One region of the Martinezella sp. CNPSo 3890 genome, then DNA from elsewhere that is predicted to be linked to it. Evidence: riboswitches for the same ligand, from Rfam matches in the RefSeq annotation. Region 1 holds a riboswitch; the other holds the start of a gene.
The links. A riboswitch is a leader RNA that binds a small molecule or an ion and turns the genes downstream of it on or off. The one in region 1 is predicted to bind FMN.
Positions count from the first base shown of each region.

Region 2: another riboswitch for FMN. It lies ahead of ribB (3,4-dihydroxy-2-butanone-4-phosphate synthase); the one in region 1 lies ahead of AC13RC_RS12020 (6,7-dimethyl-8-ribityllumazine synthase).

Region 1 covers NZ_JBXSOR010000003.1:428,417-444,252, reverse strand. Annotated here, with positions in the region: gene AC13RC_RS12035 (class I SAM-dependent methyltransferase) at 1-482, shown strand, start outside; gene phnF (phosphonate metabolism transcriptional regulator PhnF) at 484-1,212, shown strand; gene AC13RC_RS12025 (VOC family protein) at 1,252-1,602, opposite strand; gene AC13RC_RS12020 (6,7-dimethyl-8-ribityllumazine synthase) at 1,663-2,139, opposite strand; FMN riboswitch at 2,229-2,375, opposite strand; gene AC13RC_RS12015 (ABC transporter ATP-binding protein) at 2,482-3,543, opposite strand; gene AC13RC_RS12010 (ABC transporter permease) at 3,555-4,343, opposite strand; gene AC13RC_RS12005 (ABC transporter permease) at 4,340-5,230, opposite strand; gene AC13RC_RS12000 (ABC transporter substrate-binding protein) at 5,304-6,407, opposite strand; gene AC13RC_RS11995 (MurR/RpiR family transcriptional regulator) at 6,596-7,468, opposite strand; gene AC13RC_RS11990 (N-formylglutamate amidohydrolase) at 7,649-8,416, shown strand; gene AC13RC_RS11985 (amino acid permease) at 8,543-10,114, shown strand; gene AC13RC_RS11980 (glutamine synthetase family protein) at 10,263-11,633, shown strand; gene AC13RC_RS11975 (aldehyde dehydrogenase family protein) at 11,788-13,173, shown strand; gene AC13RC_RS11970 (iron-containing alcohol dehydrogenase) at 13,170-14,318, shown strand; gene AC13RC_RS11965 (L,D-transpeptidase) at 14,436-15,836, opposite strand, start outside.
Region 2 covers NZ_JBXSOR010000002.1:337,838-353,673, forward strand. Annotated here, with positions in the region: gene AC13RC_RS07755 (shikimate dehydrogenase) at 1-115, opposite strand, end outside; gene AC13RC_RS07760 (TetR/AcrR family transcriptional regulator) at 255-926, opposite strand; gene AC13RC_RS07765 (bifunctional sugar phosphate isomerase/epimerase/4-hydroxyphenylpyruvate dioxygenase family protein) at 1,010-2,896, opposite strand; gene AC13RC_RS07770 (MFS transporter) at 2,980-4,320, opposite strand; gene AC13RC_RS07775 (Lrp/AsnC family transcriptional regulator) at 4,757-5,242, opposite strand; gene AC13RC_RS07780 (ABC transporter ATP-binding protein) at 5,414-6,193, shown strand; gene AC13RC_RS07785 (transporter substrate-binding domain-containing protein) at 6,238-7,011, shown strand; gene AC13RC_RS07790 (ABC transporter permease) at 7,024-7,749, shown strand; gene AC13RC_RS07795 (ABC transporter permease) at 7,761-8,450, shown strand; gene AC13RC_RS07800 (homocysteine S-methyltransferase family protein) at 8,513-9,433, shown strand; gene ribB (3,4-dihydroxy-2-butanone-4-phosphate synthase) at 9,491-10,117, opposite strand; FMN riboswitch at 10,230-10,376, opposite strand; gene AC13RC_RS07810 (glucose 1-dehydrogenase) at 10,477-11,259, opposite strand; gene tpiA (triose-phosphate isomerase) at 11,335-12,072, opposite strand; gene AC13RC_RS07820 (SDR family oxidoreductase) at 12,077-12,865, opposite strand; gene AC13RC_RS07825 (sugar ABC transporter ATP-binding protein) at 12,886-14,364, opposite strand; gene AC13RC_RS07830 (sugar ABC transporter substrate-binding protein) at 14,393-15,322, opposite strand; gene AC13RC_RS07835 (ABC transporter permease) at 15,439-15,836, opposite strand, start outside.

The DNA of each region.
Region 1 (15,836 bases):
GTGTCGGCATCGATATCGCTTCGGAATCGGTGGCTGCCGCTGTCGAAGCCGCAGGCAACATGCCGCTGCAGTTTCATGTCACGACCGACCTGGCGCCCTTTGCCGACAGCTTCGACGTGGCTTTCAGCTATGAGGTGATCTATCTGCTGCCGCAGTTGCGAGAGCATGCCGAGGGAATGTTCCAGGCCATGCGCAATGGGGGCGTCTATTACGCGGTGACCGGGTGCCACAATGAAATGCCGCTTTGGCCGAAGTGGCTCGAGCTGATCGGCAACAACAGCAACGCGCCCATGCAGGATCGCTCGCCACAGGATTATATCGAAGCCTTCACGGCCGCTGGCTTCGATGTTTCGGTCAGGCGTTTCGGCTATGATGGTTTTGTGCGTGCCACCAAGGATCGGAAATATTATCCGAGCATTCTCGATGCGTTGAGCTATCCAGCCGAATACAAGCTGCTGTTCCGGCTGGAGAAGCGTATCTGATATGGAGACGATCGACCGAAAGGGCGGCACCGCGCTCTGGCATCAGATCGGCGAGATCCTGGCGGCCGATATTGCCGCCGGGACTTTCGCGCCCGGAGAGAAATTGCCGACCGAGCCCGAACTGATGCAGCGGTTCGGCGTTAGCCGTTTCACCGTGCGCCAGGCGTTGGGGCACTTGGAGCAACGCGGATTGGTCCGCGCCGAACAGGGGCGGGGAACCTTCGTTCATAGGGGCGTGCTCGACTATACGCTGTCGAAACGCACCCGCTTCCACAAAAATCTGATCGAGCAAGGTTTTGAACCGGGCGGCGAGCTGCTCGTTCACGAGATCGTGCCGGCGACCGAACGCGTCGCGGCCCATTTAAAGATCGCAATCGGCGCGTCGGTCATCCATCGTCGCGGTGTCATGACGGCCGACGGTATTCCAGTGGAATTGGGGGATTCCTATTATCCGGCCGAACGTTTTCCCGATTTCGATCAGGCTAGATTGAGGCATCCGACAATCTCGGCAGCGCTCGCCAGCTATGGCGTCACCGACTATGAGCGCTTGTCGACGGAGATCGAGGCGCGCATGCCGACGGCCGACGAGGCGCGGATCCTGCGCCAGCTGAAATCCGCGCCGCTGCTGGTGACGCGCAAGGTGGATGCGGATACCGACGGAGTGCCGATCACCTATTCGGAATCGGTCTGGCCGGCCGAGCGCACCACATTCAATCTCGATCTGCGATGAGAGCGCCGGAGAGCCCTTGAGGCTCTTCGTGAGCTTGAACTAGCGGTGGGAGAGGATATTGACCACCTTGCCGAAGGGGTCGCGGACGTAGAAGCGGCGCACACCCCACGGCTCGTCCGTCAGGTCATACAATATGCCGAAGCCCATGGAGGTGGCGCGCTGATAAAGCGTATCGACATCGTCGACTTCGATGGAAAGGTCGGGGACGAGCGTTCCCGAACCGCCCTCGCTGGCGACGCTGATCTGCGGCACTGTTGCCGCTTCAGAGGCGAAGGTCAGGATCCAGCCGTGATCCATGACGATGTCGAGGCCGAGCAGGTCGTGGTAGAAAAGACGGGCCGTGGCGGGATCGGCGGCGGACAGGTTCGGGATGATGCGTAGGACGGTCACTGACGTTTCTCCCTGGTGGACATGGAGGCGGGCAGATGCCGCGCCTCCACTATGCTAAGCTTAAACTGTGACAGCGGGCAGCAGCTTGGCGCGTTCTGCGAGAATATGGCGGCAGGCGCTGGCGACTTCCCGGCCCTTGATGATGAAATGTTCCTTGAAGAACTGGATGTGGGCTTCCGACTCCTGGAAGTGATGCGGGGTCAGGACTGCCGACAGGATCGGCACGCCGGTGTCCAGCTGGACGCGCATCATAGCATCAAGAACCGTATTGGCGACAAATTCATGGCGATAGATGCCACCGTCGACAACGAAAGCGGTGGCAACGATTGCGGAATAACGGCCGTTGCGGGCGAGCGTCTGAGCATGCAGCGGAATTTCCAAGGCGCCGGGCACGTCGAAGATATCGATCGGCGACGCACCTTCCGTCGTCTGCCATTCGGCAACGAAGGAGTCGACCGAGCGATCGACGATATCGGCATGCCAGCGAGCCCGAATGATCGCGACGCGGCTCGGCTGGGTAGAAATCGAAATGGTCATGAATTTTGCCTTTCAAGGGTTGTTGTCAAATATCCCTTGGGCGAACACGCAACATCGCGGCATCCCTCGCGCGGAGGAGGTGCGATCCTGCTTGCTCTCTTCCATCCGGACTATACCGTCGGCTCCGGCATCTCACCGGATCTGCTGACCCTTCCGAAAGCTCGGAAGGCGCTCGCGGGCTCGAGGAAACTCCCCATACCGCCGGTGGGGAATTGCACCCCGCCCTGAGAACGTCCGGACTATAAATGCTTTCTCTCATGAAAATCAAAGAAAAACGCCGGGTTTCTGACCCGGCGTCCGCGAATAATTTTCCAAAATGACCCTGCGACGCACGGTGCTTTCTCAATCCTGAATCACGAGCAGATCGGAGGAGGCGAAGCGCAGCGTCACCTTCTCGCCGACGCTCGGAGGCATCATCCCGGGGCTGTTGAACATGTCGAAGGAAATCGTGTTGCCAGCAACGTTCATGCGGGTGCGAATGACCGAACCCAGGAAGTGTGCCGAAGAGACTTCGCCCGTGAGAGCCGTATCGCCTTTGGCCGATTCCGCCAGCGAACCGGCTTCCGGACGCAGGGCGAGTGATACGGTGTCGCCCGGTTTATAGGCCGTCACCGACTGCTTCAGGGTCACACCCTGATCGCCGATCATGATGCGGTTGCTATCGGGATCGACGACCTTGCCTTCGATCAGGTTTAGCGTACCGACGAAGGAAGCGACGAAGCGGGTTGCCGGCGTGTTGTAAATCTCGAAAGGCGTGCCGATCTGATCGGCGCGACCGGCATTCATGACGACGATGCGATCGGAGATCGACAGGGCTTCTTCCTGATCGTGGGTCACGAAAACGGTGGTGATGCCGAGCTGCTGCTGGATGGCGCGGATTTCTTCGCGCAGCGAAATGCGGATCTTGGCATCAAGGGCCGAGAGCGGCTCGTCGAGCAGGAGGACCTGCGGCTTGACGGCGATGGCGCGGGCGAGCGCCACGCGCTGCTGCTGGCCGCCGGACATCTGATAGGGATAGCGGCCGGCCAGATGATCGAGCTTGATGAGAGCCAGCATCTCCTTGACGCGCTTGTCGATGTCGGGCTTTGCCATGCCGGCCACCTTGAGGCCGAAAGCGACGTTGTCGTGCACCGTCATGTTCGGGAACAGCGCGTAGGCCTGGAACACCATGCCGATGTTGCGCTGGTTCGGTTTCAACGCCCGCTGATCCTTGCCGTTGATCGACAGGGTGCCGGCGGTCGGCGTTTCGAAACCGGCGATCATGCGCAGCACGGTCGTCTTGCCGCAGCCCGACGGTCCAAGGAAGGAGATGAATTCTCCCTTTTCGATTTGCATATTGAAATCGTGCACGACCTGAATGTCGCCGAAGGACTTCTTGATGTGGGTGAGTTCGAGAAAAGCCATGGTGAGAAGCCTTACGCCTTAATCGGAGCGGATTTTGAGAAACGGGAAACGAGCTGCAGCAAGCCCATGCTGAGCCAGGTAACGGCAAGTGCGATAATGGCTAGGGCAGAGGGCTCGTAAGCTCTATTGGCGCCCATGAGCTGCATGTAGGGCCCGAATGCCGGACGGTTGAGCAGCGATGCCATGGTGAATTCGCCCATGACGATCGCAAGGGTGATGAAAGCTCCGGAAAGCACACCGCTCATGACATTTGGAAAGATGCATTTGAACATGATGGTTGTCCATTTTGCACCAAGGCTTTCGGCAGCCTCCGTCAGCGTGCCGACATCAATGGTACGCATCGCCGTATCGACCGAACGATACATATAGGGCAATGACAATACAATGTAGGAGCAGACGAGCAGAATGTTCGTCGTCGAATTATAGCCGGTCAGCGGCAGGATCGACGACGAATTATACAGTCGCAGATAGCCGAATACGATGACGATGGCCGGAATGACCAGCGGCATCAGGGTGATGAATTCTACGACAGGCCGAAGCTGAGGCAACCGCAACCGCACCCAATAGGCCGTGGGCACAACGAGCAACATGCCGAAGATGATGGTCAGAAGCGCCATCAACATGGAGAAGCCAAAGGCCGTTATGAAGCCGAAATCCGAAAAGACGGAGGCATAGGCGTCGAAACTGTAAGCGTTGCGCCGCATGCGCAGCGAGAACTCCAGTGTACCGATGAGCGGCACCAGGAAGTAGATGAGGCCGATGGCAACGGCGATCCAGGCAAAGAATTTTTGCAGCTTCATTTCTGCCACCGTTCAGCGCGCATGCGCATCAAGATATAAATGACGTTTGAAATACCGGTGATGACGATCATGCCCAGCGCAAGCGCATAGCCCAGATTGGCATTGTGCAGCACGTCGCCGCGGATCTGCGCATAGAGCACGATCGGAACGATATTCAGCGAGCTGCCGGTAAGTGCAATTGCCGTCGCGATGGCGCCGAACGAATTTGCAAACAGTAGCAGCGTCGTGCCAAGCAGGCTCGGCCAGAGGATCGGCAGGGCGACCATCCGCCAATATTGTCCATTGGTTGCGCCGAGAATGGAAGCCGCTTCGTGCCATTCCTTCTTCATGCCGTCGAGCGCAGGTGTAATGATCAGCACCATCAGCGGGATCTGGAAGTACATGTAGGTAATGGTCAGGCCGAAGAAGCTCAGCAGGTTGAAGCCGGTGCCGTAGAGGTTGAAGCCGAAGTGAGCGAGCAATATCGTGACCAGACCCTGGCGGCCCAGGGTGGCGATGAACGAGAAGGCCAGCGGCACGCCGGCGAAATTCGATGCGACCCCTGAGAAGGTCAGGAAGGCGTGACGGATCCAGCTGGGAAGCCCGCCAAGGACCAGCGCCCAAGCCAGGTAAAAGCCGATGATCGCGCCGCCGAGCGCCGAAGCGACCGAGATTTTGATACTGATCCAATAGGCGCTCATAATCGTCGGCGTGAACAAGTCGCCGATATTCTTCAGCGTCAGGCTGCCGTCAGGCGTCAGAAACGCGCCTGCGACCAAATAGATCGTCGGCAAAATCAGAAACAGCAGCGCGAAAATTAGGAAGGGCGCTATGCCCAGCCAGTCGACAACCACGCGCTTGTTGATCATGGGAGTGGAACTGACTGTCGATGTTGTGACGATGCTCATGATTGACCCAATCCGCGGCGTCAGAAAAATGGAAAACCTCCCCACCGAAGCGGGGAGGTCATGTCAGGTCGGATTACTGTACGTTCGAACCGACGACAGAATCCCACTTGGTTGTGATGGCGGTCTTGCCGGCATCCTGTTCTTCTAGCGTCGGGAAGACGGCCTTTTCGTAAGCGGCGGCCGGCGGCAGCTTGTCGAGAAGTTCCTGCGGAACCTTCTTGTTCTTCGCCAGGTCGTTGAAGCGGATCGGGTGGCAATAGCCCTTCAGCCAGCCGATCTGGCCTTCGTCGGAATAGAGGAATTCCATCCAGAGCTTGGCAGCGTTCGGATGCGGAGCGAAAGCCGAGATCGCCTGGACGTAGACACCAGCGATAACGCCGGAAGCCGGAACAGTGACGTCGACCGGCGGGTTGCCGTTCAGGCTGTCGCGCCAGGAGAGACCGTTGTAGTCCCAGGCGACGACGATCGGGGTTGCACCCTGAGCCAGCGAGGCGGACTTGCCGATGACCGGAACGAAGTTGCCGGCCTTGTTGAGCTTCGCGAAGTAATCGAGACCGGCGGCGCCGATCTTGGCGGCGTCCTTTTCGCCGGCTGCGAGGCCGGCGGCGTAGACGGCCTGAACTGCCTGGTTCGACGTGCGCGGGTCACCAGCGAGCGAAACGGTGTTGGCATATTCCGGCTTCAGGAGGTCAGCCCAGTCCTTCGGCGGGTTCTTCACGACGTCCTTATTGGTGACGAAAGAGAGAACACCGTAGTAGTCGCCGTACCAGTAGCCTTCGGCATCCTTGGCGCTGTCCGGAATGGAATCCCAGGTGGAAACCTTGTACGGCTGCAGCAGGCCTTCCTTCTTGGCCGTCGGGCCGAAAGAGAGACCGACGTCGATCACGTCGGGAGCCTGCGGGCCGGTGTTGCCCTTGTTGGCGCGGATTGCCTCGACTTCATCGCCCGAACCGGCATCCGGATTCAGTTCGTTGACTTCGATGCCGTATTTCGCCTTGAACGCAGCGATCAGGTCGCCATAACCGCACCAGTTGTGGGGCAGGGCGATCGTGGTCAGCGTGCCTTCCTTCTTAGCGGCAGCGATGAGATCGGCGCTCGGTTCTGCGGCCGCGATAGCCGTCGAAGCGACGAGCATCGCCGTAGAAATTGTCAGAAGACGATGAATTTTCGAGATCACTGCATTTCCTCCTTTTGGGTTTTCAGTGTCTGGCGTTGCTGTTAATGACGTTACATGAAGGTTGTGTGACGACTTCAAAGTGTTGCGTTTGCTGAAAACGCAGTCGATTTTTGCTTCTAATCGACAAGTATGACAGTCGCTGTATTTCACACCCTTCACGGACCGTTATTTTCTGTTTTCATTCCCCTTCAACTTAGCTTGCGAAACAGCTTGGTTTGCTCGAAAAGACCTTCCAGTGTCTTCATACGCTCGCTTGTCTCGTCCCATGTCGAGCTTTGTACGGCTTCGATCAGGGCTTCGACGATGAAGAGGGTGACAACCGATGAATCCCAGGCGGACGGCGCCTCGATCTGCACGCGGAACGTGTATTTCGCATGCTTGGCGGCGGGCGTTGCCCACTGGTCGGTGAAGACGATGATTTCCGCGCCACGCCGGCGGGCGGCGGCGGCCAGATTGACCATTTCCTGCTCGTAACGCCTGATATCGAATATGACGAGCAGATCGCCCGGATTCATGTTCAGGACATATTGTGGCCAGGTGCTGGAATTGGAGGAGAGCAGCGTTGTGTTGGGGCGGATGACCTGCATATGGGTGAAGAAATACTCGGCAAGCGCCCCTGTAATGCGCCCGCCCACGAAATAAAGGCCGCGTTTTCTTTCCGACAGCAGCGCGGCAACGCCATCGAAGGTCGCCACGTCGATATCCGACAGGGTCTGTCGCAGGTTGCCCATGATGGCGTCGGCGAAACGATTGAGGATATGCGTGCCTGGCGCGTTGGATGCCCAGCGATCGTGCTTCGTCAGGGGGTTGGAGATCGTTGCCTCGACCTCTTGATGAAGATGGGCCTGGAAGTCCGGATAGCCTTTGTATCCGAGTTTCTGCACCATGCGTGCGACTGTCGGGGTCGAAACCCGCGCATTCTCGGCGACGGTGGTAATGCTGCCCAACCCGGAAACGGGATAATTGTCGAGCAGGCTCTTGGCGAGCTGCTTTTCGGCGCGCGTCAGCGTGTCAAAGCGCGCATTGATTACGTCTGAAACTGTTTTCGACGCATTGTTCACTCGATTTTAGCTCCCCGGAACGGTCTGATGCCGCTTTCCTTGCAGGATATAACAACGCTGTCACATTTCGAGTCAATGTCACAAATGAAGAAATAATTTCAGTTTCCAGTTGACAGCGGCGAAAACCTGAAGAATTCTTTTCTTATAAACATTTTGTTAATCGGCAATGGGGCGTCTCCGATGCTCGCGCAGCAAGGTATTTTGACGAAGGCAGACGGCGATTGCGTTGCGGTCGAAAGACCGGACGGAAGCAGTGCGGTTTTGCTCGTCTGTGAGCATGCCTCCCGCGCGCTTCCAGAACGGTTCGGCGACCTCGGGCTTTCCGTTGAGGCGCTTTCCAGCCATATCGCGTGGGATCCAGGCGCACTCGCGGTTGCAAGGGGAATTTCCGCCGGCTTGAATGCCACCTTGGTTTTTCAGCGCTTCTCCCGGCTGATCTATGATTGCAACAGGCCCCCCGAAAGCGCCGGTGCCATGCCGGAGACGAGCGAGATCTATACGATCCCTGGAAATCAGCACCTGGGCGAGGCGGATAGAAAAGCGCGTACGGAAGGGCTCTACATCCCGTTTCACGATCGCATTCGGGCGCTCTTGAAGGAGCGGGCGGCGCGCGGACAAAAAAGCGTGATCGTGACAATCCATAGCTTCACGCCGGTCTATAATGGCAAGCCGCGGGCAGTGGAGCTTGGCATTCTGCATGATGAAGACCGTTGGCTGGCCGATCGCATGCTTGATGCAGCAGCTGAGGCACCGCTCTATCAGACAGAGCGCAATCAGCCTTACGGTCCTCAAGACGGTGTCACCCATACGTTGAAGCTGCATGGGCTCGCCAATGGTCTGCATAACGTAATGATCGAGGTCCGCAACGACCTCATTCGAGATGACGTCGGTCAAGGGGTCATGGCCGATTATCTGACGGGGCTTCTCCAGAGCAGTCTGGAAGCCTGAGCATAAAAGAAAAAGACCCCGGGGAGCAGTTCAACTGCGATCGGGCCGCATGGCGAAATGTCAGCGGTCAATGTGACACATGGTTCTCCGCAATCCCGCGGACGACCGGGCTTTAGGGGGAATGGCATGGCTGATTATACAGAGTCAGACAAGAAGCAGGATGTCCAGATCCTGCACTCCATGGGCTACGCTCAGGAGTTGGAACGGCGGATGAGTTCATTCTCGAATTTCGCCGTGTCCTTCTCGATCATCTGCATTCTATCCGGCGGCATCAATTCGCTGGCTCAAGCGACATCGGGTGCGGGCGGTGCCGCTATTGGTATCGGCTGGCCTGTCGGCTGCTTCATATCGCTCGTCTTCGCTGTGGCGATGGCCCAGATCAGTTCGGCCTATCCGACGGCCGGCGGTCTCTACCACTGGGGCTCGATCCTCGGCAATCGCTTCACCGGCTGGCTGACGGCCTGGTTCAACCTGCTCGGCCTCGTCACCGTCCTCGGCGCCATCAATGTCGGCACCTATTACTTCTTCGTCGGCGCATTCGGCGGCTACTTCAACATGACCGACACCACGCTGGTGCGCATCGTGTTCCTGGTGGTCATCACAGGTCTGCAGGCGCTGGTCAATCACATGGGTATCGGCTTGACGGCGAAGCTGACCGACTTCTCCGGTTATCTGATCTTCGCAACCTCGATCCTTCTGGCGGCTGTTTGCCTGATCGCTGCGCCGTCCTATGATTTTGCGCGGCTTTTCACCTTCACCAACTATTCCGGTCTGGCGACGATTGCTGCCGACGGCTCGGCAACCGGTGCCCCGGTCTGGCCGCAGGTTTCGACCTTCTGGGTCTTCGCGCTCGGCCTTCTGCTGCCGATCTACACGATCACCGGCTACGATGCCTCGGCCCATACGTCGGAAGAGACAGTGAAAGCCGCCCATTCCGTTCCGCGCGGCATGGTGTCGTCGGTTCTGTGGTCGGCGCTTTTCGGCTACATCATGCTTTGCTCGTTCGTGCTGATGCTGCCGAATATGGACGATGCCGCCAAGCAGGGCTGGAACGTGTTCTTCTGGGCAATGGACGCACAGGTCAATCCCATCGTGAAGGACATTCTCTATCTGCTGATCTTCATCAGCCAGTGGCTGTGCGGTCTCGCAACGGTAACCTCGGTTTCGCGCATGATCTTCGCCTTCTCGCGTGACGGCGGTCTGCCGGGATCCAAGGCTCTGTCTCGGGTCAGCCCGAAATACCGCACGCCGGTTTCGGCGATCTGGACTGGGTCGATTCTTTCCGTCCTGTTCGTCTGGGGGTCGTCGCTGGTATCGATCGGCGATACGCCGGTTTACACCATCGTCGTCTCGTGCACCGTCATCTTCTTGTTCTTCTCCTTTGCGATCCCGATCACGCTCGGCCTTTTCGCATGGGGTACGGCGAAGTGGGACAAGATGGGCCCTTGGAACCTCGGGGAAGGGCTGTTCAAGCTGTTTGCCGTGCTGTCGATCATCGCGATGATCATCATCTTCGTTCTCGGCATTCAGCCGCCGAACGACTGGGCGGGCATTATCACCGTCGGCTTCCTGGTTCTGACGGCCATCGTCTGGTTCGGCTTCGAGCGCCGTCGCTTCAAGGGCCCGCCCATCGGCGATGCCATTGCCAAGCGCAAGGCTGAGATCGCGGCAGCGGAAGCCGCCGTCGGCGAGACGTAAGCGAAGTCCAATCTTTGCAAGCAATGGGGTCGCAGACCTGCGACCCTTTTCACCGGTAGCGACACGGCGGCCCGCGCGCGGATTATCCCGCAAGGCGGTATCGTTCGGCAGGCCGACGTTTCAATTCATTGTTCAGGCGGACCAAATTATGAGCAGCAGCTATACGTTCGACGACCTCAAGCGAGATGTGGCCGAAGGGCTCATCGATACGGTTCTGGCATGCCAGGTCGACATGCAGGGCCGGTTGATGGGCAAACGCTTCCAAGCGGAATTCTTCATCGAGAGCGCCTGGAAGGAAACGCATAGCTGCAATTATCTGCAGGCGACCGACATCGAGATGGAGACCGTCTCCGGCTACAAGTCGACGAGCTGGGAGAAGGGTTATGGCGACTATACCATGAAGCCAGACCTTGCCACGCTGCGCCGCATTCCTTGGCTGGAAGGCACGGCGCTCGTCCTTTGCGATGTGCTTGACCATCATACACATGAGGAAGTTGCGCATTCTCCGCGCGCCATTCTGAAGAAGCAGGTGAAGCGATTGGAAGCCATGGGGCTCAAGGCCTACATGGCTTCGGAGCTCGAATTCTTCCTGTTCGACCAGAGCTATGACAGCGCGCGCGAAGCCGGCTATCGCAACATGAAGCTCGCCAGCGGCTATAACGAGGACTACCACATCTTCCAGACCACCAAGGAGGAAGAGGTGATGCGGGCGATCCGCACCGGCCTTCAGGGCGCAGGCATCCCGGTGGAGAATTCGAAGGGCGAGGCTTCGGCGGGGCAAGAGGAAATCAACGTCCGCTATGCTGACGCCCTGACCATGGCCGACCGCCATGCCATCATCAAGAATGGTTGCAAGGAGATCGCCTGGTCGAAGGGCAAGGCAATCACCTTTCTCGCGAAGTGGAATTACGGTGCCGCCGGAAGCTCCTCGCACATCCATCAATCCCTCTGGAGCCTCGACGGTAAGAGCCCGAAGTTCTTCGAAGAAGGCGGCAAATACGGCATGTCGCCGATGATGAAGCACTATGTTGCCGGGCTTCTGACCCATGCCAGCGAGATCACCTATTTCCTGGCGCCCTACATCAACTCCTACAAGCGCTTCATGGCCGGCACCTTCGCGCCGACCAAGGCGATCTGGAGCAAGGATAACCGTACCGCCGGTTACCGCCTCTGCGGCGAGGATACGAAATCGATCCGCATCGAATGCCGTGTCGGGGGTTCGGACCTCAATCCGTACCTGGCTTTTGCGGCTCTGATCGCCGCCGGTATCGATGGTATCGAAAACAAGCTTGAACTCGAGGCGCCGTTTGTCGGCGACGCCTATGGCGCGCGCGAAGTTCGCGAGATACCGCGCACGCTGCGCGATGCCACGACTGCCTTGACGACGTCGAAGATGCTGCGTGCCGCCTTCGGGGATGATGTCATCGATCACTACACCCGCGCCGCCGAATGGGAGCAGGAGGAATACGATCGTCGTGTGACCGATTGGGAAGTGGCGCGCGGATTCGAAAGAGCGTAAGGCTTTTGCGATCTGCCTCCTGCCCGATTTTCATTTTATGATCGGGCAGGGCGCTGGGATGTTATGTCGGTCCGCCGTTTCTCCTTTGAATGCGGCTGCTGCTTGCGCAACATCCGGGCAATCAATGGATGACCAGGAAAACAGGAATTCGATCATGACCATGATCACATGCGTCTCTCCGGTGAACGGAGAGGTTTATGCCGAGCGTCCGGCACTGTCGCTGGAAGCTGGCAAGGAAGTCGTCGCACGCGCCCGCAAGGCGCAGAAGGATTGGGCGCGTCGTCCGCTGGAGGATCGTGTCCAGCTCGTGCTGAAGGGTGTGGCTCGGCTCAATGAGATGGCCGATGTCGTCGTGCCGGAGCTTGCCTGGCAGATGGGCCGTCCGATTAAGTATGGCGGCGAATATCGCGGCTTCAACGAGCGCTCGAACTATGTAGCCTCGATCGCGGCCGACGCACTGGCACCCTTGGTCGTCGAGGATAGTGCCAATTTCGCCCGCCGCATCGAGCGCGAACCGCATGGCGTGGTCTTTGTCATCGCTCCGTGGAATTATCCCTACATGACGGCCATCAACACGGTCGCCCCGGCGCTGATGGCCGGCAATACCGTCATTCTCAAGCACGCAAGCCAGACGCTGCTCGTTGGCGAGCGGCTGGTGCAGGCTTTCGTCGAGGCCGGCGTTCCTGCCGATGTTTTCCAGAATGTCTTCCTGGATCATGAAACCACCTCGGCGCTGATTGCCGCCGGCAGTTTCAACTTCGTCAATTTCACCGGCTCCGTCGAAGGCGGCCGGTCGATCGAGCGTGCGGCAGCCGGTACCTTTACCAGCCTCGGCCTTGAGCTTGGCGGCAAGGATCCGGGCTATGTCATGGAAGACGCTGATCTCGACGCTGCCGTCGATACGCTGATGGATGGCGCGACCTATAATTCCGGCCAGTGCTGCTGCGGCATCGAGCGCATCTACGTGCATGAATCGCTGTACGACAATTTTGTCGAGAAGTCGGTTGCCTGGGTTTCGAACTATAAGCTCGGTAATCCCCTCGATCCTGAGACGTCGCTCGGGCCGATGGCGCATAAGCGCTTTGCCAAGGTCGTGCGTGAACAGATCGCCGATGCGGTTGCCAAGGGCGCCAAGGCGCTGGTCGACCCCAAGCTGTTCCCGGCTGATGATGGCGGCGCTTATCTCGCGCCGCAGATCCTCGTCAATGTCGATCATTCCATGGCCTTCATGCGCGAGGAAACCTTCGGCCCTGCTGTCGGCATCATGAAGGTAAAGAGCGATGCGGAAGCGCTGGAACTGATGAACGACAGTCCCTACGGTCTGACGGCTTCGCTCTGGACCAAGGATGTCGAGCGCGCCTCACGTATCGGCCGCGAAATCGAAACCGGCACCGTCTTCATGAACCGCGCCGATTATCTCGATCCGGCTCTGTGCTGGACCGGCGTCAAGGAAACCGGCCGCGGCGGCTCGCTGTCGATCATCGGCTTCCACAATCTGACGCGCCCGAAATCCTATCATCTGAAGAAAGTAACAGCATGAGCACTATCTCAGCCAATTGGAGCTATCCGAACGCCTTCAAGCTCGGCCGCGGCCGCATCAAGGAGCTCGCGGACGCCTGCAAGAGCCTGGGCATGAAGAAGCCGCTCCTGATCACCGACCGGGGACTTGCCTCGATGGCGATCACGGCGACGGCCTTGGATATTCTGGAGGATGCAGGTCTCGGTCGCGCCATCTTCGCTGACGTCGATCCGAATCCGAACGAGAAGAACCTCGAAGCCGGCGTAAAAGCGTTTAAGGAGGGCGGCCATGATGGTGTCGTCGCCTTCGGCGGCGGTTCCGGCCTCGATCTCGGCAAGTGCGTTGCCTTCATGGTCGGCCAGACACGCCCGGTCTGGGATTTCGAAGATATTGGCGACTGGTGGACCCGCGCCAGCGTCGAAGGCATTGCGCCGATCGTCGCGGTGCCGACGACCGCCGGTACCGGCTCGGAAGTCGGCCGCGCCAGCGTCATCACCAATTCCGCGACGCATGTGAAGAAGATCATCTTCCATCCGAAGTTCCTCCCGGGTGTCGTCATTGCCGATCCGGAGCTGACCGTCGGCATGCCGAAGATCATCACCGCCGGCACTGGCATGGATGCCTTTGCGCATTGCCTGGAATCCTATTCCTCACCCTTCTACCATCCGATGTCGGCCGGCATCGCGCTGGAAGGCATGCGCCTGGTCAAGGAATTCCTGCCGCGCGCCTATCGTGAGGGAACGGATCTCGAAGCCCGGGCCAACATGATGAGTGCTGCCGCCATGGGCGCCGTCGCCTTCCAGAAGGGGCTCGGCGCCATCCACGCGCTCTCGCATCCGATCGGCGCCGTCTACAACACGCATCACGGCATGACCAATGCTGTCGTCATGCCAGCTGTCCTGCGCTTCAACCGCAAAGCCATCGAAGAAAAGATTGCGCGCGCCGCCGCCTATCTCGGCATTTCGGGTGGTTTCGATGGCTTCTATGATTATGTGCTGAAGCTACGCTCGGAACTCGGCGTGCCGGAAAGCCTCTCGGCCATGGGCATTGCACCTGACCGGATCGACGAACTCTCCGCCATGGCAATCGAGGATCCGAGTGCCGGCGGCAATCCGGTGCCGATGACGCTCGAAAACACGAAGGCTTTGTTCCGCGACTGCTTCTGATACGCCGCCGAACTACCTGACGCGCCGGATGAAAAATAGCGGTGCGTTTGATATTTCAAGACAAAGAAAAAGCCGCCGGGAAAACTCGGCGGCTTTTTGCGTAAGCATGTCTGGCAATCAGTCTACGAATTCGACGACGACGCCGGGCTTGACCATTTTCGCGAGCTCAGTCGCATCCCAATTGGTGAGACGGACACAGCCGTGGCTCTGCGACTTGCCGATCCGCGAGGGATCCGGCGTACCGTGGATGCCGTAGGTCGGTTTCGACAGGGCCATCCAGACCGTACCGACCGGGCCGTTCGGGCCAGGCGGAATGTTCAGAATCTTGTCGTTGGCGCCCTGCTGGAAGTTGATCTTTGGATTGTAGGTATAGCCAGGATTGAAGGCGACGCGCTCGACTGTGACAGTGCCTGACGGCGAGGGTGTGTCGGCGGAACCGATGCTGGCCGGGTAGGCTGCAATCAGCGTGCCGTTGGCATCATAGGCAAAAACCTGCTTGCGGCCCTTATCCGCCAGGATCTTGGCAACTGTGCCGGTCTTGCTGGGGCCTGTATTGACGACCTTGATGATGCTGCCGGGCACGGTGAAATCGACGCCGGGGTTGAGCGCCTTCAGGTAGCCTTCATCCATATGAAAGCGCTCCGCCAGCATTTCGGTCGTCGACGTGTAGCCGAGGGAAGGCATCTGGGACTTCGCGGCATAGTCCTCAGGGATCGAAGCGACATAGGGGCCTGCGGCGTCGGCTGCGGTGATCGTATAGTTGACGATCGGCATGCCGCCGGACATGCGCAGCTGCTCAAGGATCGCGTCGGTATTGTTGGGGTCGAGCGTTTGCCCGGTCATCTGCTGATAGGCATAGATGGCCTTGGTGACGTTTGCGCCCATGCGGCCGTCGATCGCACCAGGCGAAATACCCTGCCGCGCGAGGAAGACCTCCAGCGCGGTAATCTCCATCTTCGACTTGCCCTTGAGCGTGATGACGGGTTCGGCCGGTGCCGGCTTGTTGACGATGTCAGGTGCGCCCTGTTGCGGATCGATTGACGCGTAATCACTGCCGTTCTGGTTCGCCTGGCCTTGGTTCTTGCCTGGCAATGGCTGATTGTCGAGCGGCTGGCGCTGGATATCGCTGTCACGCGGAATGCCGCCGGTGATCACGCCACGATCCTGCTGATCGTAACCATTGTTGGGAGCGCCGTCGTAATTTCCGTAGCTGTCGGTACGATACTGACGATAGTCTTGGTAGTTGCCGTTGTTGGAAAGCTGCGTATCGCCATAGCGGCTGCCGTTATCAGCGTAGCTGTCGCGAGTGGGCGCGCGGGGATAATAGGTGCTGGCCTTCATCTCCGTGGCGACGATATTGCCATAGGCATCGATCAGAACCCGGCGACCGCGTCCGTCGCGCGCCATGGAATATCCACCACCATAAGGATACTGATCAAGAATCCGGCCGTCGGGAGTGACGAGAACCGTGTTGCCGTTGCCGCTGCGATAATATTGCGCCTGCGCATCGGTGAGGGC
Region 2 (15,836 bases), on a different contig from region 1:
GGCCGCAATGCTCGCCTTCGCGCATATGCATGGCCGGCGTCAACGATCGGCCGATTCCGGCGCCGATCAATCCGACATGAAGTTGACGAGGAACAATGGCGGCTTGAGTGTTCAATCTTTCCTCCCGAGCAGCAAAACAAAGCCATGCCGCAGGCTTGCTCGCAAAATGTACGAACTAGTACGTAAAGTCAATAAGAGGCGTGATGGAGCGCCGCCGGAAAACGCCAAAGCCCATCAAATCACCCCGGGCCTCGTCAGGCCATTTCGGAGGAAGGATGTCTCAGAAATGCAAGGATCGCATCGACGATTAGCGACTTGTGCCGCTTCTTCAAGGCTTCGGACGACAGATCACGCTCGAAGATCGCCCCAAAGGTATGGCGATTGGAAACGCGAAAGAAGCACTGGGCGCTGATCATCATATGCAGATCGACGGGGTCTACCCTGCGCACGAAGCTGCCATCGGCGTAGCCCCGTTCAAGGATTTCCGTGATGATATCGATGACGGCGATATTCATCTGCGACAGGACGACCGAACGTTTCATATGTTCTGCGCGATGAATGTTTTCGATGCTGACGAGGCGCACGAAATCGGGATTCTGATCATCATGATCGAAGGTGCTTGCGATCAATTGCGCCATGGCCTGAACGGGCGGCATGTTTTCGAGATCGAGTTCGCTCTCCAGCGTACGAATCTTCGTATAGGCCTGCTCGAGAACGGCGAGATAGAGCCCTTCCTTGCTGCCGAAATAATAGTAGATCATGCGCTTGGACGTCTTGGTGCGCTCGGCGATCTCATCGACGCGCGCACCGGAAAACCCGGCTGCGACGAATTCCTCGGTGGCGATCTTGAGAATGTTCTCCTTGGTCGCGTCTGGATCGTTCTTTCGCGTAAGACGCTCGATCTTGGCCGCTTGCGCTTTGGTCATGCCTTGCCCGTCTTCCTGGGTCTGTCCCTGCCCAACATTGAAGATCAAAGCTTTAACACAGGCTTCACGCCAATGGGGAGGGCCTAAAGTTTCGGCAGACCAATCGGTCGCAGATGCCGCCTCAGCGCCGCAATGCGAAAAATGGCATTCGCCGCGCCATATCCACGATAGCCGCTGCGCTGAACGATTTCGAAGAAGAAGCCTTCGCCGTAAGTGGGGCTGTAAAGCTGGAAATATTCGCCGTGATCGTCGCGGTCATAGAGGATGTTGTGCGCCTTCAGGCGATCCGTGAAAGCCGGCTCCAGGCCGAATCTCGCTTCCAGATCGTCGTAGTAGTTGGGCGAGATCATCAAGGTGGCAAAACCGTTGTCCGACAGAGCGGCCGCGGCGGCAAAGATATCATCGGTCGCAAAGGCAAGATGCTGGATGCCGGAGCCAAAAGTTTCGGCGATGAAATGCCCGGCGAGCGTGTTGCGATTTTCCGCACCGTTCAGCGTGATGCGCAAGCTGCCCGGCTCGTTTTCGACGACCTGGCTGCGAACGACCCCGGCGGGATCGATAATGTCGACCATCGGCGTCTTATGCGCATTCAATATCGCGGTATAAAAGAGCAGCCAGGTCAGCAGCTCTTCGTATTTCATCGTTTGCGCGACATGGTCTATGCCCGTCAACCCGACAGGTCGCCAATCGGTATCGTCATGGACCGGATCGAATTCGATCTCCCATATGCGGCTAAGCGCGCTCCTGCGATCGAGGAAATACAGGATGCCGCCGCCAACGCCCCTGACACCAGGCATTTCAATCTCGCCGGGATCCAATGGTTGTTCGAAGCGTTCGGCGCCCAGGGCCACGGCCCGCGCAACCGCGGCTTCCGCATCATCCACCCATAATCCCATCGCATAGGCCGACTGCCCGTGCAAAGCGTAAGAAGCGCCCGCAAACCCGTCCTGATCGGTATTGACGACAAGATTGATGTCGCCTTGCCGGAAGACATCGACGCGCTTGCTCTTATGGCGCCCGACATGGCGAAAGCCCAGCGCACGCAGCCGATCAGAAAGGACAGACGCCTCGGCTTCGTCGACGGTAAACTCGACAAAGGCAACGCCGTCCACTTCGGCACGCGGCGGCATCGGGGGCAAGGTGAGACCGCTGTTCTCCGCGCGACGAACCTGGTCGCCGAGATAGATGAGCGAGCGCCGGCCATCGACGGCGATGGCGGTCGGCGAGCCGCCGCGGAACTGGTCGTTGAAAATCTCCAGCGACAGATAGCCGTCATAGCCCGTTGCGGCGACGGCCTTCATGAATTCGAGTAGGGGAAGGTCGCCCTCCCCCGGCATGTTGCGGAAATGGCGGCTCCAATAGAGCAGATCCATGTCGATTAGCGGCGCGTCGGCAAGCTGGATGATGAAGATCTTCTCTTTCGGGATCGACCGGATCGAATTGACGTCGATCCTGCGCGAAAGCGTGTGGAAGCTGTCGAGAATGAGGCCGATATTTGGATGATCGGCACGGCGGACGATTTCCCAGGCATCGCGGTGGTCGTGAATGTGTCGCCCCCAGGCGAGCGCCTCATATCCGACGCGCAGGCCGCGTTTGGCCGCTCTCTCGCCGAGCTCGAAGAAGTCGGCGGCGGCACGATCAATCCCGCCCAGCGCCACGGACGAGACGTTCGAACAAACAAGGACGAGATCGGTCCCCATCTCCTGCATTAGATCGAACTTGCGTTCTGCGCGATCGAAGGTCCGGCTGCGGAAGGGTTCAGGCATGCCCTCAAAGTCGCGGAACGGCTGAAAGAGCGTAATCTCCAGCCCATGATCCCTCACGATCTGACCGACCTGGCGCGGTGATTCATCGAAAGCGAGAAAGTCGTTCTCGAAGATTTCGACGCCATCGAAACCTGCCTTGGCGATGGCCTGAAGCTTTTCCTTGAGGTCACCACTGATCGAAACGGTCGCAATCGAGGTTTTCATTGTTTCATCCCGTTACTTGACGATTTTCAACAAACTCATCCGCGATCGCGACACGTCATTGCTGCGCAGATCGGGACTGGCCGCTAGACAGCCCGATCGGCGTGGCGAACGGCAGCTGCCAAGCGTCGTTCATCCCTGCCAAGCTGATCGATCGGCGTCCGGTAGGTCTCCGTCGCGGTTGCCGCGGAAATGGCGGCAATCAAGGCTGTGATGGAGGTAAAGACCGCGACTGGCACCCAACCCATCGGTCCGGTGCCCATGACCGCCGCGCTGATCGTTGGCGCGAAGCCGCCGAGCGCGAAACCGATCTGGGTTCCGACGGCCATGCCGGACAGACGCACGCGGGTATCGAACATTTCGGCATAGAGGGCCGGCCAGATGCCGTTCGATGCACTATAGACCACGCCCGAAAGCAGGATGCCGAGGACGAAGACGAGCATGAGGTTGTTCTGGCTGATGGCCCAGATGTAGGGCCAGATCAGCACCGCGCAGCCGACGGCTCCAAAGATGAACACGGGTTTGCGGCCGATGCGGTCTGCTAGAATGGCCCATGCGGGAATCGCGCCCAGCGCCGCGATATTGGCAAGCACCAGAACGGTCAGCATCGTCGAACGATCGATATGCATGGTATTGACCGCATAGGACAGCGTGAAGACGCTGAAGATCGTGCTGACGACGGAAATCAGTGCCGCGAAGATGATGCGCAGGACATCCGCCCAATAATTGGTGAGCAGCGAGACGAGCGGCAGCTTTACGATCTCGCCCTTCTGGGTTTCCTCCAGAAAGGCCGGGGTTTCGGCAAGCGTGCGGCGAACCCAGAATCCGACGATGACCACCACGAAGCTCAGGAAGAACGGGATACGCCAACCCCATGACATCAACGCGGCTTCATCGAGCTTTCCAAGCGGAATGAAGACCAATGTTGCAAGGATCAGTCCGGCCTGTGTTCCGCTCAGCGTGAAGCTGGTAAAGAAGGCCCGTCTATTTTCTGGCGCGTGCTCAAGCGTCATGGAGCTGGCGCCGGCCTGTTCGCCGGCGGCCGAAATGCCTTGCAGCACGCGCGCCAGAACCAGAAGAATGGGCGCCAGGATGCCGGCCTGATTATAGGTGGGCAGGCAGCCGATGATGAAAGTCGAAAAACCCATGAGGAGCAGGGTGAAGGTCAGCACCTTCTTGCGGCCGAACTTGTCGCCGACGTGACCCAGGACGACCGCCCCCAGCGGCCGCATGATATAGGCGACGCCAAAGGTCGCGAATGAGGCGATGGCGGCCGTTTGCGGGTCTTCCGCCGAAAAGAATATCTTCGGGAAAATGAGCGCTGCTGCCGTACCGTAGACGAAGAAATCGTAATATTCGACGGCGCTTCCCAACCAGCTCGCAAGAGCCGCGCGCTTGGGTGTTTTATGTTCGATTTGTCTTTTCATGGTCGTTCCTCCCCAGAGCATTCGGATGTCGAGAACATATCGCAACCGTGCGCATCCGGCCTCCGCCTGCACCCGCTTGCAAGGACATCCCAGATCATCCTGACAATCTTCGATGCTGCACGATGCAGCACCCTCACTCCTCGTTAACAATAATGTACGAACTAGTTCGTTTTGTAAAGCGCCAGCAACCTGTCATCCCGCAGCGCCTCGTGTCGAGCAATAGAAACAATGCGTTGAAGCAGCTTGTTACGTCACAGCCTGAGGCGGTGAAGGCCTCCCAGTCGGGCTGAGCGCGCCTGCAGAGGCCCCATCATTATTCGTTGAAAATCTTGAAGGTCAGGCAATATCAGCTGGACCAAGGACAGTTCCCTCTCGCCCAGTACATGTCAATGATCGGCGAGTACGGCACGCCCTCGATCATCCCGCGACCCGCGGCTTACCGGCCGGCCTCGTTACCATCTGCCAGCGGCACGAACAAACCAAGCTTGACGTCACGCAGCACCACATTCGTGTGCATACGCCGTATCTGCGGATTCTCCGCCATGATCACGGCGGCGATGTCGTCATAATGCTCGACATCCCTGGCGGTGACGATCGCAATGAGATCGACCGCGCCCGTGACGTAATAGACCTGCTGGATATGATCCTGCTTTTCCGCCCAAAGGCGGAACTTGGCAAGCGCATCGTAATTGTCCCGCTCGATCTCCATGCCGACAATGAACACCATTGGAGTTCCGGTCGCCTTGCGGTGGACGACCGCGATTTCCGCCTTGATGATACCGTCCTCGCGCAACCGTTTCAGGCGCCGTTGCACAGCCGAAGTCGAAAGGCCGACCTCCTCCGCGATCGCTTCGGCAGTGAGCTGGCAATTGCGCTGGACGATATCGAGAATATCGCGATCAAAGCGATCCAGATTTTCCATTCCCGCTCCTTTCGGCGTCGATGAACTTAGGCGACGACATCTCTGTTCCATCGTAAAAGATGCACAAGAAATACATTTTTGCTTTTTATATGCAAAATAATCGGAAATTGCGCGCAAATTCCGCTCTCCTTCGCGATATTCTCCGCAAATTGTTTTTCATCGGAATTCTATATGACAGAGCTGCCCTCCCAGGCTCTTCGCGTGGAAGATCTCCACAAGAGCTTTGGGTCACATCAGGTCCTCAAGGGCGTTTCAACGACCGCCCATCAAGGGGACGTGATTTCCATCATCGGCTCGTCCGGTTCCGGGAAAAGCACGTTCCTGCGCTGCATAAACCTGCTTGAAATGCCCGATCGCGGCCGCATCGTCGTCAACGGCGAGGAAGTCGCGCTGAAGCAGGGACGCCATGGACAGATGCAGCCGAAAAGCTGGCGGCAGATCGAACGGATGCGCAGCGGATTGGGCATGGTATTTCAGAGCTTCAATCTCTGGGCGCACATGACCGTTCTCGAAAACATCATCGAGGCTCCGGTGCATGTCCTCGGCGTCCCCCGTCGCGAGGCTATCGACAAGGCAGAAGTTCTTCTCAACAAAGTCGGGCTTTACGACAAGCGCGACGCCTATCCGGCCTTTCTCTCCGGGGGACAGCAGCAAAGAGCGGCGATCGCTCGCGCGCTTTGCATCGACCCGGCCGTGATGCTCTTCGACGAGCCGACATCGGCGCTCGATCCCGAACTGGTCGGCGAGGTCCTCAAGGTCATCCGCGATCTCGCGGAAGAGGGCCGAACCATGCTGCTGGTCACCCACGAGATGCGCTTTGCCCGCGATGTCTCGAACCACGTTCTCTTCCTGCATCAGGGACGGATCGAGGAGGAAGGGCCGCCAAAGCAGATCTTCGACGCCCCGATCAGCAGCCGATGCCGGGAATTTACCGGCATGCTGACGTCCTGATCCACATCCCATTCGCAGACAACACCATTAGGAGAATCCCTTATATGAGAATGGCTTCCACTCTGTTCGCCGCGCTTGCCTTCGCTCTCTCTTCGATGACGGCGCAGGCCGAGGTTCGCTTCGGCATCATGAACGAATCCTACCCGCCCTTCTTCGCCAAGGATGCCTCCGGCAAATGGCAGGGCTGGGAAATCGATATGATGGACGCCGTTTGCGAGCAGATGAAAGAGAAATGCTCGATCATCGAGCTTTCCTGGGACGGCCTCATTCCGGCGCTTCAGAGCAAGAAGTTCGATGTGATCTGGTCGTCGATGTCGAACACGGCGGAGCGTTCGAAGATCATCGATTTCACCGACAAATATTATAACACGCCCAGCACGCTGATCGGCCCGAAGGACCAGAAGACCGGAGCGACGGCAGACGATGTCAAGGGCAAGACCATCGGCATCCAGGTGTCGACGATCCAGTCGGAATATTACAAGAAGTACTTCGCCAAGGTTGCAGACGAAAAGACCTACCAAACGCTCGACGAGGCGTTTCAGGACCTCGCTGCAGGCCGCATCGACTACGTCTTCGGCGATTCCCTTGCGCTTGATGCCTTCCTCAAGAGCGACAGCGGCAAGGATTGCTGCGCCAAGATGGGCGATGTCGCCGACGACAAGGAAATTCTCGGAGCCGGCGTTTCGGGCGGTTTGCGCAAGGAAGACACCGAGCTCAAGGCTAAGCTCAACGCAGCGATCGCCGCGGTACGCGCCAGCGGCAAATACGACGAGATCACGAAGAAGTATTTCAGCTTCGATATCTACGGCGCCAAGTAAACGATCGCAACGATGGCGACCTCTCCTCAGGGCATTCTGGACCTGCTCTCCCCCTATCCTCCGGGCTGGGGTGGAGTACTCTTGACCGGGGCCGCCTCCACGGTCGCCATCTCCGCCGGCGCTTTTCTGATCGGCCTTCTGCTCGGTACGGGCGGCGCGCTCGGCAAGCTCTCCGGCATCAGGCCGCTCCGGCTGCTGCTTGAACTCTATACGACCGCCGTCCGCGCGGTCCCCGAGCTGATCCTGATCGTCGGGCTCTATTACGCAGGGATGGACGGCCTCAATCGGCTCCTCATTGCGCTCAATCTGCCGGCATTCGAATTGAATGGCTTCGCTGTCGCGGTCGCCGTGCTTGGCTTCGTGCAGGGCGCCTATATGACGGAAGTGCTGCGCGGCGCGATCCTGGCGATCCCTGTCGGCCAGATCGAGGCGGCAAAGGCATTCGGCATGGGCGCACGCCTGCGTTTCCGTCGCATCATCTTACCCGCCCTGCTGCCGAATGCCCTTCCCGGTCTTGCCAATCTATGGATGTCGGTCACCAAGGACAGCGCTCTCGTCGCCGTCGTCGGCTACCAGGAACTGGCTCTCGCCACGCGGCTCGCTGGCGCTAGCACCAAGCACTATTTCATCTTTTTCCTGGCTTCCGCCCTCATTTATCTCGCTCTCACGCTCGTCTCGAACGCCCTCTTCGACCTGCTGGAGCGGCGTGTACGCCGCGGCCAGCCGAAGCTTGCCTGAGGGGTGCCGGCATGACCTTCTCATGGATATCCGCCTATTGGCCGCTTCTGTTGACGGGAGCCGTGCAAACGCTGTCGCTGCTTGTGATTTCCGTCGTCTTCGGCTTCGTCATCGCGATCGGCCTCGCCTTTTCCCAGGTCAGCGGCGGCCCCATCCTGCGAAGCCTTGCGCGTGGCTACTGCACCTTCTTTCGGGGCACGCCGCTGCTGATACAGCTCTGGCTGCTCTACTACGGCGTCGGCTCTCTTCTGCCGATGATCCCGGGAATCCGCCAAAGCCTGTTCTGGCCGATCCTACGTGAAGGTTTCTTCTTCGCGGCCGTCAGCTTCACGCTGAATTACGCGGCCTATGAGGCGGAGGTTTTGCGCGGTGCATTGCTGGCCGTTCCGAAAGGCGAGCTGGAAGCCGGCCGCGCCTTCGGCATGCGCCCCCTGACGCTGACGCGGCGCATCTGGCTGCCGCGCGCCATTCGCATCGCATTGCCGACGATCGGCGGCGAAATCGTCATGCAGTTGAAGGCAACGCCACTCGCCTTCACCGTCACCGTGATGGACCTCTATGCCGTTGCCACCAAGGTTCGTCAGGACACCCTGCTGGTCTACGAGCCTCTGATCGTCGTCACCGTCTTCTATCTCGTCATCACAGCCATCATCGCGCGAAGCTTCCGGTTCCTGGAAGCGCAGGTGCCGGTGCGGCGCTAACCCCGGCATGAAGGAGAGATCAAACCTCTCCGCAGATCCGAGCCATTCTGGAGATCCCATTCATGAGCAAACCCTTGATCCTCGACGGCGGCATGAGCCGCGAACTGCTGCGTCTCGGCGCGGAACTGAAGCAGCCGGAATGGTCGGCGCTGGCACTGGTCGATTCACCGGAGATTGTCCGGCAGGTGCATGACGAATTCATCGCTGCCGGCTCGGATGTCGTTACGACCAACAGCTACGCGCTCGTGCCCTTCCACATTGGCGAGGAACGGTTCTGGAAGGAAGGGGCTGATCTCATCACCCTTTCCGGACGGCTGGCGCGCGACGCCGCTAACGCCTGCAAGGATCGAAAAATCCTGGTCGCAGGCTCCCTGCCTCCGATCTTCGGCTCCTACGAACCACAGAATTTCGATCCGTTACGCGTTCAGGACTATCTCAAGGTTCTGGTCGAAAACCTCTACCCTTACGTCGATGTCTGGCTCGGGGAAACCCTCAGCTTGATCGCGGAGGGAGAGGCGGTTCGGACGGCGGTCGCTGAAACCGGCAAACCGTTCTGGATCTCCTTCACGCTTGCGGATGACGCCGCGCAAAGGAATGGCGCCTCGCCTAAGCTCCGCTCCGGCGAACTTGTCGAGGATGCGGCTCGGTGGGCAGCGTCATCTGGCGCGGACGCGCTCCTGTTCAACTGCAGCAAACCGGAAGTCATGCGCAAGGCCGTCGATGCGGCAGCGGAGGTTTTCAAGCAGGGCGGCAATAATCTGCGGATCGGCGTCTATGCCAATGCTTTCGAGGGAGAACAAGGCGAGTCGGCCGCCAACGAGGGCCTTCACGCGACCCGTCAGGATCTGAATGACGACGCCTATTCGCGCTTCGCCTGTTCATGGGTCGATGCCGGCGCGACGATGGTCGGTGGTTGCTGCGGGATCGGCGCCGGGCATATTCATAGGCTGAGGAAGGCTCTCCTTCATCCTCAAGGAGCATAGGAGAGCCTTGCGCAAGCATCGATCCGGGCAGGATCAAAATAGGCTGTATCGGAACGATCAGGCAGCCTTGAAGGGAGCGCTTGCGGCCCTGTAGGCAATCAGATCCTCGATCGTCACGAGATGGAGGCCATGCCGCTCGGCAAAGACCTCAAGCTCTGGAAGGCGGGCCATCGTGCCGTCGTCGTTCGCCACTTCGCAGATGACGCCGGCCGGCGAAAGGCCGGCAAGCCGGGCCAGATCCACGGCTGCTTCCGTGTGCCCAGGACGCGACAGGACGCCGTTTGGATGCGCGCGAAGCGGAAAGATATGACCGGGCCGGGCAAATTCCTCCGGACGCGATCCGTCCCTGACGAGGGCTTGAACGGTTGCCGCCCTGTCGGCGGCGGATATTCCGGTCGTGGTTTCCGGAATGTAGTCGACGGAAACGGTGAAGGCGGTCTTGAGGACTTCCGTGTTGCGCGGCACCATCAACGGAATATCGAGCTCGTCGAGCCTCTCGCCCTCCATCGGAACGCAGATGAGACCACGGGCATGGTTCATCATGAACGCGATCGCCTGCGGTGTGACCGCTTCCGCGGCGATCACCAGATCGCCTTCGTTTTCGCGGTCACGATCATCGACAACCACGATGATCTCGCCCCGCGCAATCGCAGCGATCGCATCTTCAATTTTCGAAATTGCCATTTTCCTGCCTTTCAAGGGTTGCCGTTCGAAACGGCGTGCATGGCCGGTCAAAGCCACCATTTTCCCTTGGGCGAACAAGCATGTGAACGCCGCCACGACGCGGCGTCTCCTGCGTTGCTCTCTTCCATCCGGACTATACCGTCGGCTCCGGCATCTCACCGGATCTGCTGACCCTTCCGAAAGCTCGGAAGGCGCTCGCGGGCTCGAGGAAACTCCCCATACCGCCGGTGGGGAATTACACCCCGCCCTGAGAACAATTGAAAGATAAGGGATCAATGCCTCATTCCGCAAGAGGCTTTGATCGCCAAAACGTCGAGAATCCGATCCGCCCAACGAACGCACCGTTCCTCATTGTCGAACTACGACATGATCAAGCCGCCATCGACATTGATCGTCTGGCCCGTGATATAGGCCGCATCGTCGCTGGCCAGGAAAGTGACGAGACCGGCGACATCTTCGCCCGATCCGGCCCGTTTCATCGGAATGCCCTGGACCCATTCCTTCATGAGTTCGCCGGGGCCGTAATTGCCCAAAAGCTTCCCCCAAGCCTGGTCGTTATAGGCCCACATGTCGGTTTCGATGATGCCTGGGCAAAAAGCGTTCACTGTGATGCCTTCGGTCGCGACTTCCTTGGCAAGGCTCTGGGTAATGCCGACGACGCCCATCTTCGATGCCGCATAATGCGGCGTGTAGATGAAGCCGTCCCGCGCCTGGCCGGAAGCGGTATTGATGATGCGGCCGCCGCGGCCATGTTTGCGCATGCGGGCAATCGCCTCCTGGGCGCAGAGGAAGACACCTTTGGTATTGACCGCCATGACCTTGTCCCATTCGCCCTCGGTCATGTCCTCGACGCGGGCGATGGTGATGACACCGGCATTCTGGATGGAAACATCGACGGCACCGAAGGCCACCTCAGCCGCCTCGTAGAGCCCCTTCACACTGGCCTTGTCGGTCACGTCACCGACGAAGGAAATCGCCTTCCCGCCATCAGCCTTGATCGCATCGGCGACCGCATGGACGGAATCCTCATTGGCCGAGACTACGAGATTGGCGCCCTCACGCGCGAACCGTCTGGCGATCGCGGCCCCGATGCCGCGGCTCGCGCCGGTGATGACCACGGTCTTGTTTTCGAAACGCTGCATTCCTATTCCTTTCGCGGTGACAGCCACGCCAGGCGCCGGCTCAAGGGGCCGAGCGCCCGCCTGTTGCTGGCGACTTCAAACGGCGGCCGAGATAATCCCGGCAAACTCCGATGCCTTCAGGGATGCGCCCCCGACCAGGGCACCATCGACGTTGCGAACGCCGAAGATTGCCCTTGCGTTCGATGCTTTGACCGAACCGCCATAGAGGATCCTGACATCCCTCCCCTCTTCTCCCAGCCGCTTTTCAAGCGCCTGGCGGATGGACGAATGCATCTCCTCGATCTGCTCCAGGGTCGGAACTAGCCCTGTTCCGATCGCCCACACTGGTTCATAGGCGATCACCGTGTTCGAACTGGTTGCGGTGTTGGGAATTGATGCTTCTAGCTGGGCACGAACCACTTCGATCGCCCTGCCCTCGTCCCGTTCCGCACGTGTCTCCCCGACGCAAATGATGCTCGTCAGCCTGGTCTCATGGACCGCGACAGCCTTGGCCGCAACTGCGCCGTCCGTCTCCCTATAGGCCGAGCGCCGCTCGGAATGTCCCAGAATGACGAAACGAGCGCCGATTTCGGCGAGCATCTCGGCGGAAACATCTCCGGTATAGGCGCCTGAGGTCCGCGCGTGACAATCCTGTGCCCCAATGGCAATCCCTGATCCTCGCACCCGTTCGACCGCTTTCTCGACCAGCGTTAAGGGCGGGCAGACGACGATGTCACACGCCGCGTGGTCCGTTATTCCCTTCAGCGCCTCGATCTCGGCCAGGGAGGACGCGAGACCGTTCATTTTCCAGTTGCCGGCAATCAGTTTCCTCATCGCATCACCAGCAGCAAAACCCGCCATCGACGAGCAGATCGACGCCCGTCACGAAGCTTGCGGCATTCGACAGCAGGAAGACGGCGGGGCCGACCATCTCATCGACCGTTGCCATGCGCTGCATCGGCGTCTGCTCTTCGAAAAGTTTTGTCTGATGAACCATTTCCGGACGCGTGTTCATCGGCGTCGCCGTGTATCCCGGCGAGATGGTGTTGACGCGGACGCCGCGACCGACCCACTCCATCGCGAGCGACTTCGACATGTGGATCACACCGGCTTTGGAGGCGTTGTAATGAGCCTGGCTCAGGCCGCGATTGACGATAACGCCGGACATAGAGGCGATATTGACGATCGATCCGCGCCCGTTCTTCAGCATCGCGCGTGCTTCCGCCTGGCAGGACAGAAAAACGCCCTTTAGGTTGATGTCCATCAGCGTCTGGTACTGTTCTTCTTCCATCTCTTCCGCGGGATTGGCGTTGGCGATACCGGCGGCATTGACTGCAAGCGTCAAGGCCCCAAGTTCCGCCTCGGTACGCGCAACCGCCTCCCCGAGAGAGGACTTGCTGGTCACATCGGCTGCAATCTGGATGGAACGGCGACCGGCAGCTTCGATATGCGAAGCCGTGTTCGCTAGACCATCGTCGGATCGACGGTCCAGAAGCGCGACGTTGGCGCCGCACTGCGCAAGACCGATGGCGATACGCTGCCCAATCCCGCTTCCGGCGCCGGTCACAAGCGCGACCTGTCCCTCAAGATCGAAAAGCTTCGGGGCGTTCAGAGTGATGTCGGACACCGCTCTTCCTTTCTGTTTGTCTAGATTGTCGCAAGTTCCATGACAGAGACGTCATTGGCCTCGTCACGATTGAGAATGCCTGCCTGCTTGCCCTGTGCAAGCACGAGAATCCGGTTGGAGACACCAAGAACCTCCTCGAGATCGGAGCTGACGACGATGACGGCCACCCCCTGCTTTGCGAGGTTGACGATGATGTCGTAAATGCTGGCTCGCGCGCCGACATCGATGCCACGGGTCGGCTCATCGAGGACGACGACCTTGGGGTCACGCATCAGCCACTTTGCGATGACGACCTTTTGCTGGTTGCCGCCCGACAGGTCCGAGGCATATTGCTCGGCCCGGCCTTTGACGCCGAATTTCGCCACAGCCTTTTCGGCGAAAGCACGTTTGACACGTGATGTGATCCAGCGTCCACCGAGCTTGTCGAGGTTGGCATAGATGATGTTTTCACTGATGCGATGCCCGACGACGAGACCCTGCTCCTTGCGATCCTCGGGCACCATCACGATGCCCTTGGCGATCGCATCGGCCGGATTGCGAAGCTTGAGCTCCTCACCCTCCAGCTTGATCGAGCCGGCGATGATCGGATCAGCGCCAGAAACGGCACGGACGAGTTCGGTGCGGCCGGCACCAACCAGCCCGGCAATGCCGAGGATCTCCCCGGCGCGAACTTCGAACGTCACGTCCTCGAAGGACCGGTCAGGCGAACTCAATCCGCTGACCTGCAAAACAGGGCGATCCGTCGGTTCGGGAAGAGCCGGGAACATCCGGTCCAGCGAACGGCCGACCATGCTTTCGACGATGGTACGAACAGGTGTGGCGCTGTCGGCGAACTCCTGAACCCGCTCGCCATCGCGCAGGACGACGATGCGATCGGTGATCTGCTTGATCTCCTCCATGCGGTGGGAGATGTAGATGATGCCGACACCTTCAGACCGAAGCTTTCTCACCTGCTCGAACAGCGCTTCCGTCTCCGCGCCACCAAGCGCTGCGGTCGGCTCATCGAGAATCAGCAGCTTGGCATTGAGCGCCAGCGCCTTGGCGATCTCGATGAGCTGCTGATTGGCAGTCGACAGGCCCGCGACCTTGCGTGTCGCTGGAATATGTAGGTTCAGGCGTGCGAGCTGTTCCTGGGCGCGCCGGACCATCTGAGGGCGATCGACAGCCCCGTTCTTCATCGGCCATCGCCCGATGAAGACATTTTCGGCGATCGAAAGATGCGGCAGGAGCTGCAATTCCTGATGGATCAGGACGACGCCCTTGTCGATCGCCTCGCGCGGAGTGGCGGGGGCATAGGGCTGCCCCAGCCATGTCATCGTTCCCTCGGAAGGCGTGCGTGATCCGGCGATGATGCCCGACAAGGTCGATTTGCCGGCGCCGTTTTCGCCGAGAAGCGCGACCACTTCACCCGGATAGACATCAAGGCTGACATTCTTCAGCACCTGAAGCGGTCCGTAGCGCTTGGATATGCCCCTCAGGGAAAGAACGGGCTCAGTCACGGCACACCTCCTCAAGATTTCAGGACGATTACGGGTGGTTGGCGATGAAGCCGGCCACGTTTTCCTTGGTCGTCAGCGTGGCGTCCATGAGCTGCACCGCGGGCACCTTCTCGCCGGCGACGAGCTTGACGGCATTGGCGACCGCGTCGCGGCCCATCTTCTGCGTCTGCTGCGTCGCGGTCACATCGAAGACACCCTTGCTGAGCGCTTCCAGAGCCGCCGTATCGCCGTCGAAGCCGCCGACAACGATCTTCTGGGACGGGTTTGCAACCTTGATCGCCTGCGCGGCGCCGAGGGCAAGCGCGTCGGCCTGAGCAAACACGATCGATACGTCGGGATTTGCCTGCAGCATGTTCTGCATGATCTGGAAGCCCTCGTCCTGGGCCCACATGTTGGAATATTGCTCGGCAACCACCTTCACGCCGGGGTTTGCCTTCAGCGATTCGGCGCAACCCTTGCTGCGGTCGACTTCAGGCGTCGTGCCCTTCTGGCCGTGGATGATCACCATCTTGCCCTTGCCGCCGGCCTGCTTGAGGATGTAGTCGCAAACGGCCTTGGCCGACGCGACGGAATCCGTTGCAAGGAAAGTGTCGCCCGGCGCGCCGTCGGCATTGCGGTCGACGTTGACGACAGGAATACCGGCATTCTTGGCGAGCTTTACCGGAACACTCGCGGCAGCGGCACCGGCCGGAATATAGATCAAGGCGTCGATATTCTGGGTGAGCAGATCCTGAATCTGGTTGATCTGCGTCGGACCATCGCCCTTGGCATCCACGGTGACGACCTGAATGCCACGCTTCTTGGCCTCATCCTCGACGGACTGCTTGATCTGGTTGAAGAAGTTTGCCTGCAGGTTCGCGACCGCCAGACCGATCTTCTTGGTGTCTTTTGCCTGAACAGAGCCCAACGACATCGCCAGCACGGCGGCCGAGGCCAGAAGTATGCGCGCAAGTTTCATTTCATTTCCTCCTTTTTTAGTGAACCCTTGGGCATATCCTCCCCCTCGGGCAAATGATCCGCTCCAAACCTTTCGGAGAGGAAATCGCTGGGATCCGCCGGACGCGGGCCAGAATGTCAGGCCCGCCGCCTGCGGATCGTTTCCGCACCGACCGCGAGCACGATGACGATGCCAATGATGACCTGCTGCAGGAATGGCGAGACGTTGAGAAGATTGAGACCGTTGCGCAGGACACCGATGATCAGGACGCCGATCAGCGTGCCGCCGATACCGCCGGCCCCACCGGAGAGCGAAGTGCCACCAATGACGACGGCCGCAATCGTGTCGAGTTCGTATCCAAAGCCGCTGGATGGCTGAACGGAATCGAGACGAGCCGCCAGTACGATACCGGCAAGACCGGCAAGTACCGCGCTTGCGACATAGACAGCAATCGTCACGAGCTGAACATTGATGCCGGCGAGACGAGCCACTTCCGGATTGCCGCCCACGGCATAGAGCATGCGCCCCTCGGAGC